Regions from separate parts of the Lysinibacillus sp. UGB7 genome, predicted to be linked through region 4. Evidence: riboswitches for the same ligand, from Rfam matches in the RefSeq annotation. Region 4 holds a riboswitch; each other region holds the start of a gene.
What was found. A riboswitch is a leader RNA that binds a small molecule or an ion and turns the genes downstream of it on or off. The one in region 4 is predicted to bind thiamine pyrophosphate.
Positions count from the first base shown of each region.

Region 1: another riboswitch for thiamine pyrophosphate. It lies ahead of thiC (phosphomethylpyrimidine synthase ThiC); the one in region 4 lies ahead of thiM (hydroxyethylthiazole kinase).
Region 2: another riboswitch for thiamine pyrophosphate. It lies ahead of thiT (energy-coupled thiamine transporter ThiT); the one in region 4 lies ahead of thiM (hydroxyethylthiazole kinase).
Region 3: another riboswitch for thiamine pyrophosphate. It lies ahead of ACOMCU_RS16980 (hypothetical protein); the one in region 4 lies ahead of thiM (hydroxyethylthiazole kinase).

Region 1 is NZ_JBMGUV010000055.1:4,445-7,636, reverse strand. Features, by position in the region: gene thiC (phosphomethylpyrimidine synthase ThiC) at 1-1,512, opposite strand, end outside; TPP riboswitch at 1,658-1,772, opposite strand; gene ACOMCU_RS26790 (AEC family transporter) at 1,891-2,817, opposite strand; gene ACOMCU_RS26785 (methyl-accepting chemotaxis protein) at 3,097-3,192, opposite strand, start outside.
Region 2 is NZ_JBMGUV010000026.1:49,978-53,169, forward strand. Features, by position in the region: gene ACOMCU_RS20155 (hypothetical protein) at 1-274, shown strand, start outside; gene map (type I methionyl aminopeptidase) at 311-1,072, opposite strand; gene thiT (energy-coupled thiamine transporter ThiT) at 1,199-1,759, opposite strand; TPP riboswitch at 2,148-2,255, opposite strand; gene ACOMCU_RS20170 (DUF4870 domain-containing protein) at 2,382-2,714, shown strand; gene ACOMCU_RS20175 (hypothetical protein) at 2,897-3,019, shown strand; gene ACOMCU_RS20180 (AAA family ATPase) at 3,062-3,192, opposite strand, start outside.
Region 3 is NZ_JBMGUV010000019.1:13,470-16,661, forward strand. Features, by position in the region: gene ACOMCU_RS16975 (MFS transporter) at 1-1,034, shown strand, start outside; TPP riboswitch at 1,173-1,278, shown strand; gene ACOMCU_RS16980 (hypothetical protein) at 1,332-1,541, shown strand; gene thiW (energy coupling factor transporter S component ThiW) at 1,545-2,045, shown strand; gene ACOMCU_RS16990 (VWA domain-containing protein) at 2,135-3,192, opposite strand, start outside.
Region 4 is NZ_JBMGUV010000018.1:75,492-78,683, reverse strand. Features, by position in the region: gene thiD (bifunctional hydroxymethylpyrimidine kinase/phosphomethylpyrimidine kinase) at 1-767, opposite strand, end outside; gene thiM (hydroxyethylthiazole kinase) at 767-1,522, opposite strand; TPP riboswitch at 1,611-1,709, opposite strand; gene mbcS (acyl-CoA synthetase MbcS) at 1,900-3,192, shown strand, end outside.

The DNA.
Region 1 (3,192 bases), on a different contig from region 4:
ACGTGCTTTTGATAGGGCATCATCCCGTACTTGCGCCCCTGGATGACCTTTTGCTAAATCAGCTGCATGTGCTGCAATTTTGTACGTAATGACCCCTACACGAACATCCTCACGATTTGGCAAACCTAGATGTTCTTTTGGTGTGACATAGCAAAGCATCGCCGTTCCGAACCAACCAATCATCGCTGCGCCAATAGCAGATGTAATATGATCATAGCCTGGTGCAATATCTGTCGTAAGTGGACCTAATGTATAAAAAGGTGCTTCCTTACATACTTCTAATTGTTTGTCCATATTTTCCTTAATCAGATGCATCGGCACGTGACCTGGCCCCTCAACCATGACTTGTACATCATGTTTCCAAGCAATCTGCGTCAGCTCCCCAAGTGTTTCAAGCTCTGCAAACTGCGCCTCATCATTGGCATCTGCAATAGAACCTGGACGTAAGCCATCCCCTAAAGAAAAAGCCACATCGTACGTCTTCATAATTTCGCAAATTTCTTCAAAATGACTATATAAGAAACTTTCTTCATGATGAAATAAACACCACTGCGCCATAATGGAACCACCACGCGAAACAATACCCGTGACACGATTGGCTGTTAAAGGCACATAACGCAGTAAGACCCCTGCATGTATTGTGAAATAATCAACCCCCTGCTCTGCCTGCTCGATTAATGTATCACGGTACACTTCCCACGTTAAATCCTCAGCAACACCATTTACCTTCTCTAGTGCTTGATAAATTGGCACAGTTCCCACAGGTACCGCAGCATTACGAATAATCCATTCACGTGTCGTATGAATATGCTTCCCTGTAGATAAATCCATAATATTATCTGCACCCCAACGTGTTGCCCATGTCATTTTTTCTACTTCCTCAGCGATGGATGAAGATACAGCCGAATTACCGATATTTGCATTAATCTTCACATGAAAGTTACGGCCAATAATCATTGGCTCTGCCTCTGGATGATTAATGTTGGACGGCATAATTGCACGACCAGCAGCAATTTCAGCACGAACAAATTCAGGATCTAAATTTTCGCGAATTGCTACAAACTCCATTTCGGGTGTAATCATGCCCTTTCTTGCGTAATGAAGCTGCGTCACATTACGTCCTTTTTTTGCTCGCAGAGGTTTTCGATCAAGTCCAAGAAAGACATTTTCTTTCATACGAGGATCAGCTACATTGCGGAAGCCATTATCCTCTGGCTTTATCTTACGACCCTCGTATTCTTCTACATCCCCACGTTCCCTTATCCAACCGCTTCTTAAAGCAGGCAAACCTTTTGTAATGTCTACTTTGTAAGTAGGGTCTGTATACAGGCCACTTGTATCATAAACACGCACTGGTGCATTTTCTTCTTCTCCAAAGTTTCCAGTCGTTGGACTTAACTGAATTTCACGCATTGGCACTAAAATATCTGGCCGTGAGCCTTCTACATACACCTTTTTGCTTCCATCAAAACTGGACATAATCGTAATGTTTTTTTCGCTAACTGTTGTCATAAACTACTTCGCTCCCTTTTACATATTGTTATGAAAGGACCATCTAGCTCACCCCAACAACTTGCTACATAAGAAAAGCCGAATCCAAAAAATATTGGATCCGGCTGTGAATGTAAGGGTTTCATTTATCACAAAGTGCAAGTACTGTGATAATCATTAACTTTCCCACGCTGGTATGAGCCAGATCAGGTCCAAAGGGTCAAGAAACCTCAAAGCGTTTCCCTCTCAGCCTGACTCATCAGACTCCCCTAGTTAAAGCTATTCAATTTGATGTTAGTGTAGCAGATATTGCTAATAGATGGAAGCCATATGTTAAAACCATGATGACAATATTTGAAGTACAATTTGTAATGGCCGATATTTCTACAGCAAGTAAAATTACGTAAAAAGTAATTCTGCAACGTAAATAACTATGGTCACTGTGATACAACTAACTATGGTTGAAAATAACACTGTTTGTGCAGCAGTTGCCGATTCAACATCGTATTCTAAAGCAAGGCTTGAGCTATTGCGTGATGTTGGAAAAGCACTAGCTATAAAGAGTGACTGAGCCACAACACCGTCTAGGCCAAGCGCAAAAATAATGACAAGCGCCACAGCTGGGCCAATAATCAATCGTGTAAAGCAACTGACAAAAACAGTTTTATTAAACATCGACTTGATTTCAAGCTGGGATAGTTGTGCGCCAAGCGTAATGAGTGCAACAGCGATAAAACCATCTGCTACATGGTCGATTGGAATTCGAATAAACTGCGGAATACTGATGTCGAAGTAATTCATTGTTACACCTATAATAAGCGCATGAATAATAGGCATTTTCAAAAAATCTTTCAGGATAGCCATCCCGGATTTTGTCGAGGAAATAAGATTATACAAACCATATGTATAAGTCGTCATATTTTGAAAAATAACGAGGATGACTTGAATAGCCACGCCAATAGGTTGGGCCGCGAATATCATTTGGGCCACCGGTATCCCGTAGTTACCTGAGTTAATGAGCACAACACTATTTTTAAATACCGCAGTCTCTGTTTTCGCTAAACCTAGCCCCTTTGCTAAAAAATGACTGAGCGCCATTTGACTCCCAATAAAAAGTACGATAAATAGCACCACCTGTCCTAGTACCGCTGGCTCCACACTCGTTTCATATAAATTTACAAAAACCGCAGCAGGCATAAAGCAATAGGTAATAAGATGGGATAATGCCTTTAAATTAAATCTAAATTTCTTCTGCAACATGGCCCCAAGTACAAGCAGCACCAAAATAGGGGCAACAATCTGAAAAAAAATCATGCCGAGATACATATGTAGTAGTCCCCCCTTCCATCTCTTTCTATAGTAGAACTATCCGCCTGCCTGGTCAATGTGCCTCAACTAACCTGAAAAGAGCATTTTTAATGGATTGCTCATAATAATTTTTCATTCTAAAAAAATCTGCTAGACTTCAACACGGAAAGTAATTTTAGGCAAGCCCCTGTCAAAGAGGCTTGCTATTTACCCGCAGAAAGCAACAGATTTTTGTTTTTCATGCTATGCTATTCTGATTGAAGAAAGAATTTAAACCACCTTGAGCAAAATCCTTTATTAAGCAAGTTTAAAACGTTGAACAACCTCTTGTAATTCTTGCGAAATTTTATTCATATTACTTATTGAATCTGCAACCTTTTCTAACTCTGCCTG
Region 2 (3,192 bases), on a different contig from region 4:
TTTTACATTAACATCGTATGAATGGAACGGCTTTGGTCTTAGCAATCCACTTTGGGCAGTTATCTTACTGACTATAGGCGTTGCCATAGCGCTACATATTCGCTTTCATCACTTTGATATTGTCTATCCGAGCGTTTTTATCTGGGCCTATATAGGTATTGCATTACATAATGGCTTTGATGAATTACTCGTGACAACAGCAGCCTTGTTTTTATGTGGTGTGCTTCTTGTCGGTATACAATTTATTAAAAAAAATCCTGCCTACCAGAAATAACTTGGTAAGCAGGATTTTTTCGTATTTACTTTTTAACTAAATTGACTCTTCATCTAATGTTGTTAAAATGATTGGTTTGTCTTTTGTAACAATAATCGAATGCTCGATTTGGGCAACTAATGATTTGTCTGGTGTAACAAACGTCCAGCCATCACCAGCTTCGACGATATGCTCTGCTTTGGCTGAAATGAACGGTTCTACCGCTAACACCATTCCCTCTTTCATAATCGTTGAATCCCATGCATCGTAATAGTTTAAAATGTGATTGGGCTCATCATGCAAAGAACGGCCTAAACCGTGACCTGTTAAGTTCATGATGACTGTTAAATCGTTGGCATAAGCTTCACGCTCAACAGCTTTCCCAATTTGGTTTAATTTAGAGCCAGCTTTTACCTTTGTCATCGCACGATCAAAAGCACTTTTCGCTACGCGGCAGAGTTTTTCTTTATCTTCATAACCTTCTCCGACTACAAATGAAATACCAGTATCGGCAAAATAGCCATTTAGCGAACCGGACACATCGATATTAACAATATCGCCGTCTTTAATAACACGGCTTCCTGGTATACCGTGCGCTACTTCTTCATTCACACTAATACAAGTGTAACCAGGGAAATCATATTCTCCCTTTGGACCAGAAATAGCTCCTGCTTCCGCAAACATGCGACCTGCAATTTCATCTAATTCAAGTGTTGTCACACCTGGTTTGGTAGCAGCCTTCATTGCTTCACGAATTTCAGCACAGATACGACCGATTTTTTTAAAGGCTTCAATCTCTTCTTGCGTTTTTACAATCATTTTTAACGTCCCTTTCATCTAATATATACACTCTAATATATCACAACCACAATACAATAATGAACAATACGCGCCAATTAACTCAGAAAAGCCGCCTGCACTATAGAGGAACAGACGGCTTACTCTTTACGATTTTCGTTGCATTAATTGTGGTGCTGCTGTAAATAAAAGAACACCTGCGACTACTGTTAAAATTGTTGCAGGTAGCATATATGTGCCATTGTAAAGAATGGAATATATCCAAGCATTTTGCTCGCCAGCATACTCAGCGAAGAACACAGCTCCTGCAATCGTATGTGCTAAATAACGTAAAAAGCCTGCTAAGACGGTTCCAATGACAATATAAATAGCCATCTTCTTTTTGTTTAAATTTGTCGCTGCCTCAAGTACAGGTTTACGTACAAGCGCCGCTATACCTACTACCGTGAAGGCAACACCATAATCCAATAAACCTTGAAGCCAGTGTACAATATACGCACCGAACATTGTTTGCATAACGCCGATCAGTAAGCCCGTTGTCAATCCTGCAAAGAGACCCCAGCGAAATGCCATTAAAATAATGGGTATCATCACAAGACTAACTGAGCCACCCTGTGCCCATACTTTAAAAGAAACTTGATCGAGTACAAGACCCACCGCTGCGAAAATCGCAATCTCCACCAGCATTAATAGTCTTTTTTTGTCCATAATATTATTCTCTCCTTTGTTCCGATGTAGGATACAAGAGCAGGAATAGAAATCAGTTATTTAAATATGTGCTCAATCTGGCAATCTATTATGCTTCCACTTAATTGCGTTCGGATTGACAAGTGTTTAGTTCTGCAAGAAAGGGCGCCTTGATGTCGGTCATTTCGAAAAACACATCATCCTACAAATTTAGGCTAATTCCCTCAATTGATTCCTTGTCAAAATCCGTTACACTAACTGGAAGCTTGCTCTTCATACGGCTGGCATTGGAACAGCCTCCGAAAAAGAGCTACAATCATCTTCAGCCTGCTACCTATAGAGGAGAGGGCTTTCCAGATGAATGAAGATAAAAAAACGATGCCAGGACAGAGCCTCACATCGTAAAAGTGTCGGTTTCTATCCACATCCCTACGCAAGCTTTAACTTACAGGTTCGAAGAGTAAAGGCATTACGTGCCCAGTCTCAGCTGACATCATCAGCTCCCCTTGTGGTCGTTACATCTTAAATTTGCTTGAACATCCTCATTGTACGCAAACACTTTTGTGATTACAACCATTTCTTCATTAATTTTTTGAAACTTTCAAGATTCTCATGCGTAAATAAATAAAAAGGAGGGACTACTATGGAGAACCAAAAAATATTATCTGCATTTAGTTATCTCAGCATATTTTTCGCACCTTTTATTGTGCCGTTAATTGTTTATTTTGTGTCAAAAGAACATGAAGTGAAGCGCCATTCAATCCGAGCGCTTATCTCACACTTAATTCCATTTCTATTCGGTATCATTTTCTTTATCGTCTTCGTGTTTTCATCAATGTCAATGACTACGTTTGAACCTGACGTAAGCGATAATACATTCATCATCATTTGGTTTGCTGCCTTTGCGATTTACTTACTCGTATCTCTTGGAATTGTTATATGGAATATCGTTCAAGCTGTACGCGTTATCCGATAGTATTTATGTTTCATTCTCGGGTTAAAGGGAACTTAACCGTTGGGACTTTTTTTATCCCAACGGTTACTAGTTGAACCAATCGGGCACTTACGACGGCTTGATTTTCACGCATCAAATGATCATCTGAGCCCTCATCAGTGCAGGACAAACAGGTAGAAATAATAAAGGGGAGCTGGTATATCATGAAAGTATCTAAATTCGTAAAAACTGCTGTTAAATTAGCACCTATTGTGATTCCAATCGTCAAAAAAGTAGTTGCCGCTAAAAAAGGCACACTCCCTAATCCAACAACCCGTAGAAAATAAAGTAGAAGGCGTATCCTTGTTACAAAGGAAAACGCCTTCTCTCTATTTCACTTCAAATCGTGTTTTGCTATGTCCACTCAAGGTTTTTTCAACATGTAGAACAGCAGGCATGGAAGCCTTTAGTTCAGCTACATGCGAAATAACGCCAATCATACGACCTGATTCTTGTAGAT
Region 3 (3,192 bases), on a different contig from region 4:
TGGCACAATTTGTATTTTCTCCAATTGCTGGGAACCTATCCGATCAGTATGGACGAAAAAATTTAATTATTTTTGGCCTCATAGTAACTGGTCTTGCACAGATTTCATTTGGGCTTTCAACGGATGTTTGGATGCTCTTCCTCGCGCGTTTCTTTGGAGGTTTAGGTTCTGCCTTCATTGCACCTCCAATTATGGCTTTTGTAGCGGATGTTACAACATATGAGGAACGAGGCAAGGGAATGGGTATGTTAGGGGCAGCTATGTCTCTTGGCTTTATGATTGGTCCTGGTATAGGTGGCTTTTTATCGAAGGTTAGTCTGCACTTCCCATTCTATACAGCTGGATCTGCAGCTATATTAGCAGCTATTCTATCATTCTTTCTTTTACCTTCTACAAAACCAAGCACATCACAAAAGGCACAAAAGCAAGACAATCTTGCGAAGCAAATGGTACGCTCTGTCCAAATGCCTTACTTTGTAATGCTCATCATTATGCTTGTATTCTCGTTCGGAATCGCTAATTTCCAAACGACATTATCATTATTTGTCACAAACAAATTTAACTACACACCTACTGATATTGCCATTTTATTGGTTGTTGGTGGTGCTTTTGGTGTTGTTGTACAAATGTTTATTATTACACCTCTTTTTAATCGTTATGGTGAAATGAAAGTTGTGTTAGTCAATTTATTTATTGCAGCCGTTTCTATTTACTTAATTTTATTTGTATCTGGCTTTGCACTTATATTAGTTGTAGCAACGATTTTCTCAACAGCGACGACATTGATTCGACCAGCTGTCAACACGCTCATTTCTAAACTTGCTGAAAACGAACAAGGTTTTGCCGCTGGTCTTAATAATGCATATATGAGTTTGGGTAATATGATTGGTCCTGCTTTAGCAGGTATATTATTCGATTGGAATATGAACAGTCCTTATATTTTTGGGGCTATTATTTTAATGGCCTGCTTCTTCCTTGCCCTCATCTGGACATTGAAAAAAGCTCCACATCTTATGCAACCTGATTCTAAATAGTGTGGAAATTTATTGACTACTTTTAGTAGTATGTTACATTATTAGGTGGACAGCGCTTGTGCAAAGTGACTTTAAGCGTGCGACGTGTATGGCTAGTCCTAGATGGGAAAACATATATTTCAAAAAATTTAATCGTTTCAAAACCACTAGGGGTGTCTTTCTAAGACTGAGACGTGTATATATACACGGACCCTTTGAACCTGATCTAGTTCGCACTAGCGTAGGGAAGTGGCGACACTTGCTTTTTAACTATGTAAATGCAAGGCCGCTTCCTTTCGTTATGAGGAAGCGGCTTTTTTGTGGCATTTTCAACAGATGCCGCTTGAAGTGATGTCCTGTGGGTTATCAGCGATTTCCTATATGCTATCAGCGATTTTTTGCGTTCTATCAGCGTTTCTTGGTGTTCTATCAGCGATTCTTTACATGCTATCAGCGATTTCTCGTAATCTATCTACGTTATATCAGGTTCTATTTGTGGTTAGAGCTATTTACCAAAAAGGAGTGTAAAATATGCCAATTCGAAAATTAACCATCATGGCATTATTAGTTGCCATTGCTGTAGCAGGCTCTGCTTTTGTGTCGATTCCAACAGGAATTGCACGTGCCTATCCTGTACAACATGCCATTAATGTTATAGGAGCCATTTTACTAGGCCCCCTACCTACCGTTATCATTGCCTTTGTCACAGCCCTTATTCGGATTTTTACAGGAACAGGTTCTCTATTAGCTATTCCAGGTAGTATCATCGGGGCATTGTGTGCAGCTCTTGCCTATAAATATAGTAATAAGGTGTGGCTCGCAGGTGTTGGTGAAATGTTTGGCACAGGTCTTCTTGCTTCTCTCGTAGCAGTACCTTACGCACATCTTTTAATGGGTTCATCTGTTACAGCATTGTTTTTCATGCCTGCTTTTTTAACATCAAGTGTTATTGGGGCAGTCCTAGGAATTGTCGTTGCCAGCAATCTACGCAAAACGGTACTTGTCAAAAGCTTTAACATGACACTTTATTAGGAAGAATTTTATCGATTTCTTTAAACAAAAAAATACAGTGCAAAATAATCATACCTTTTGCACTGCATTTCAATATAGAACATTAAATTTTATTGGCGTTTCTTCATACCTTTTAACAGCTGCGCTACGTTTGTATCTTCTACCTGCGCTTGTGCATCCTCCACACTTGGCACTTTCCGTTTCGTTTTTGATAAGAAGTTCCAGCCAAAACGTCGGATTGTAATATCTATGAAGAATAGGAACATCCCTGCTAGTAGCAGCCAGGTTGCAATATTTTGGCGCTCTGCCCCTTGTTGTGTGAAATCGCGGAACACTTCCTGCGGTTCCTCTAACACATTGCCACCAGTTTGCTTTGTAAGTTCTTCCACTAGTTTTTCATTTACTGGACGTAATTCATACTCGGCACTATACGGTACACTTAATCCAGCCTGATAAATCGCCTGCTCTTCATCGGCTATTCGGAAGAAAATAAGTCCTGGTTCTGCCTGTACAATCGCACGAACTTGCGAAGCAGATAACGTTTCGAGTTGCATCTCTAGCTCTTCACCTGCTTCATTGACAGCGACAATATCTAAAAACGCAGCTTCATTTGTTGGATCTGTAATAACAAAGGAGCCATCTGTATCCAGACGTACATCATATGCAACATCATTATAGCTTGGTAACATTTGCGAAATCATCGTTTGCCAAAATGTACCCCAATCCTGCCATCTTGCCCAGTCTCCTGTCCATTTTCCTGTAGAGTCTGATGTGAAAGCGAACGTTTTTCCAAGACCATATTGCCACTGTGCAATAACTGGGTCTTCTTTCTCGCTTTCTGCAATAACAGAAGCACCCTGCTTCGCTGTTGTGCCAATATATGCATTCATTTGTGGCACACCATTTGCAAATAATGCATTCCAGCCCGATGCATTATAAATTGTTGGGTAGAAAGGATTGTCTTCAATATACGTACGTGAAATCATTGCTGTCTCACGTGATAATATTGAAGGTATCATCTGTTCATCAATAACGTCATAGAAACGTCCGCTACCCATTTCGCTTAAAGATTGAAGTAAATTGCCATCTGCATCTTGTCCAATCGCAACTGTAGATAGTGTAACCCCATTGTCTTTCCCAGTTGCAATTAAATCCTCATAATTCCCTG
Region 4 (3,192 bases):
TTCGTCGGACCATGCCCATTGCCAATAGATAAATCATGTGTAATGGCGAGTTGAATAAATTTTTTTGCTTCAACTATAGCTGTATCTATAGGTACTTTACATCCAATAAAAGCTGTTAATGCAGCAGAGAATGTGCAGCCCGTGCCGTGAGTATTTTTCGTTGCAATACGTGTCGTTTGCATGGAAAATGTTCGACCATCTTTAAAAAATACATAATCAGTCGAAAAATTTATGTCAGCTAAATGTCCACCTTTAATGACAACACATTGTGTGCCTAGTTGTAAAAGTGTTTGAGCAGCTTGGCTAATGGATGTAAAATTATCGATTTTTCTTCCCGTTAATACTTCTGCTTCAGGTATGTTTGGCGTAATAACAGTTGCTAATGGCAATAAATAACATCGCATTGCCTGCATTGCCTCCCGTTGCAATAAGCTTTCGCCACCTTTGGCAATCATTACAGGATCTATAATAAGTGGGATATCTAAGTTAGTCATCATGTTTGCGATTGCTTGAATAATATCAGCGGAAAAAAGCATTCCTGTTTTGATAGCGCTAATCGGAAAATCCTCTAATAGTGCATAAAATTGTTTCTCAATAAAGCTTGTTTCAATTGGTAAAACACCTGACACACCTAATGTATTTTGTGCAGTTAATGCTGTAATAACTGAAGTGCCAAACACCTTTAATTCTTGAAATGTTTTTAAATCTGCTTGAATTCCTGCACCACCGCCGCTATCAGAGCCTGCAATTGTAGTCACGATACGCATTACTTTTCACCGTCCTTTGACAGATGATGTAACTCATTTAAGACCGCTATTTGAAAATCACCAATATTTTGTGTCGAGCAGGCAGCTTGTTCAGCTAGTTTTTTATAAGCCAATAAAGTGCCTACTAATTGTGTAAATGGCTCGTTATGTGCAACATAAGCTGCGGCACAGATGGCGCTTAATAGACAGCCTGTCCCTGTGACTTCTGTCATTTGATAATGGCCACCTACAATCCATTGCATCTGTTCCCCATCGGTTATAAAATCTTTTTCACCGGTCACAATAACAATACAATCATAGCGTTGAGCTAATTGCTTTGCTTCCTCTTCAATGCAAATTGATCCGCTGCCACTGTCCACGCCTTTTTGCTGCCAACTCACATTTGCAATAGCTGCAAGCTCGCCCATATTGCAACGAATAACAGCAAATTTAACTTCGGCTAATAGTTGATGGACTGTTTTTTTTCGAAAAGTAGTTGCCCCAGCACCAACGGGATCTAAAACAACCGGGATGTCAAGTGTATTAGCCATTTTCCCAGCACGTAACATAGATTCTCTAGTACGGTTATTTATCGTACCAGTATTTAATAATAGCGCAGAAGCAATCTTTACCATTTCATCGACTTCATCGACTTCATCGGCCATTACAGGAGAAGCACCAATTGCCAATAAGCCATTTGCTTGAAAGTTTGCCACAACATAATTGGTTATACAGTGAATGAGTGGCTTTTGTTTACGGATTGTTTGTAAAATCATTGTAAGTCCTCCTTTTTTGGATGGACGTAAGCATGCAAAAAAAACTCTTTTTCGTGCAAGGAATCCACGTGAAAAGAGCTTTTCATCAATAACAAGATGTATTGCTCCCTACGTCAGTATTAACTAACAGGTTCAAAGGGTCAGGTTTTACCTTCTCAACTCAGGATGAGTCCCCCCGCAATCATGATTTTAGTTGACCAAAATGTACCATACTTTTTCACGGTGTACAATAGCGAGTTTTCATTATAGGAAAAGCAGTGACTGATGCCATATATAGAAGCATGATAGTTGTCATGACTTTTTAAAAATAAGGCTCCTTCCATTGAAAATCATGAAAAATGAGTTTTATAATGAGCATAGCGAAGGGGGCATATGCCATGAAAAGACAAGAATTACTCGCACCAGAGTGGTATAACATTGCAGAAGAACTTGAAAAGTATGCACAGGATCCAACTAAAAATGCTTTAATAGTTTATAACGAAAACGAAGAAATACAATATATTACATATAAAAGTCTACTTGAAAAGGCAAATCAGGCAGCACATGTATTAACATCTCAAGGATTAGTAAAAGGAGATGTACTGTTAGTTATGGTGCCGAGGTCCGTTGAGGCATACATTGTTTATATTGCAGCATTAAAGGCTGGTTTGACGATTATTCCAAGCTCTGAGATGTTACGTGCAAAGGATATAGACTATCGAATCACACATGCTGATGCAAAGGCTGTTATTGCATATGAACCGTATATTGAGCAATTTGATGAGGTAGCAAATTTAGAGGACGTACAGCAGTTTGTCATAGGTCGTGCACATGCTCCGTGGCAACCACTGCTAGAACAAATGGAGAATCAGCCAACTACTTATACAAGCTCTACGCCGACGAAGAGTACTGATATTGCATTTCTTGCTTATACAAGTGGTACAACAGGTAATCCAAAGGCTGCTGTTCATACGCATAGCTGGGGGTACGCACATTTACGGACAACAGCACCAAATTGGTTAGGTGTTCAGGAAAATGATATTGTATGGGCTACTGCAGCACCAGGATGGCAAAAATGGATTTGGAGTCCATTCCTTGCAACGTTAGGAAGTGGTGCAACAGCTTTTGTATACAAGGGGAAATTTAATGCAGCAACTTATTTATCATTACTTGAAAAATTTGAAATCAACGTGCTGTGCTGTACGCCAACAGAATATCGGTTTATGGCGGCACTTGAAAATTTACATGACTTTAATTTGAGTGGAATTCGCCAAGCTGTATCTGCAGGAGAACCGTTGAATAGTGAGGTTATGAAAATATTCTTGCAAAACTTTAAATTACAAGTACGTGATGGCTATGGTCAAACTGAAAATACATTACTTGTTGGGACAATGGTAGGTATGGAAGCACGTGTCGGCTCCATGGGTAAACCAACGCCAGGAAATACTGTAGCTATTATTGATGATTTTGGCAACCCAGTTGCAGAAGGTGTCGTTGGTGATATAGCAGTCCATCGTGAAACGCCGGCATTATTTAAAAAGTATTTTAAAGATCCAGAACGAACAAGCTTACAATTCCGAGGTGATTGGTATATCACTGGAGACCGTGCATATAAAGATAAAGATGGTTATTATTGGTTTGAAGGACGCGGTGATGACGTAATTATTTCTTCAGGCTACACAATTGGGCCA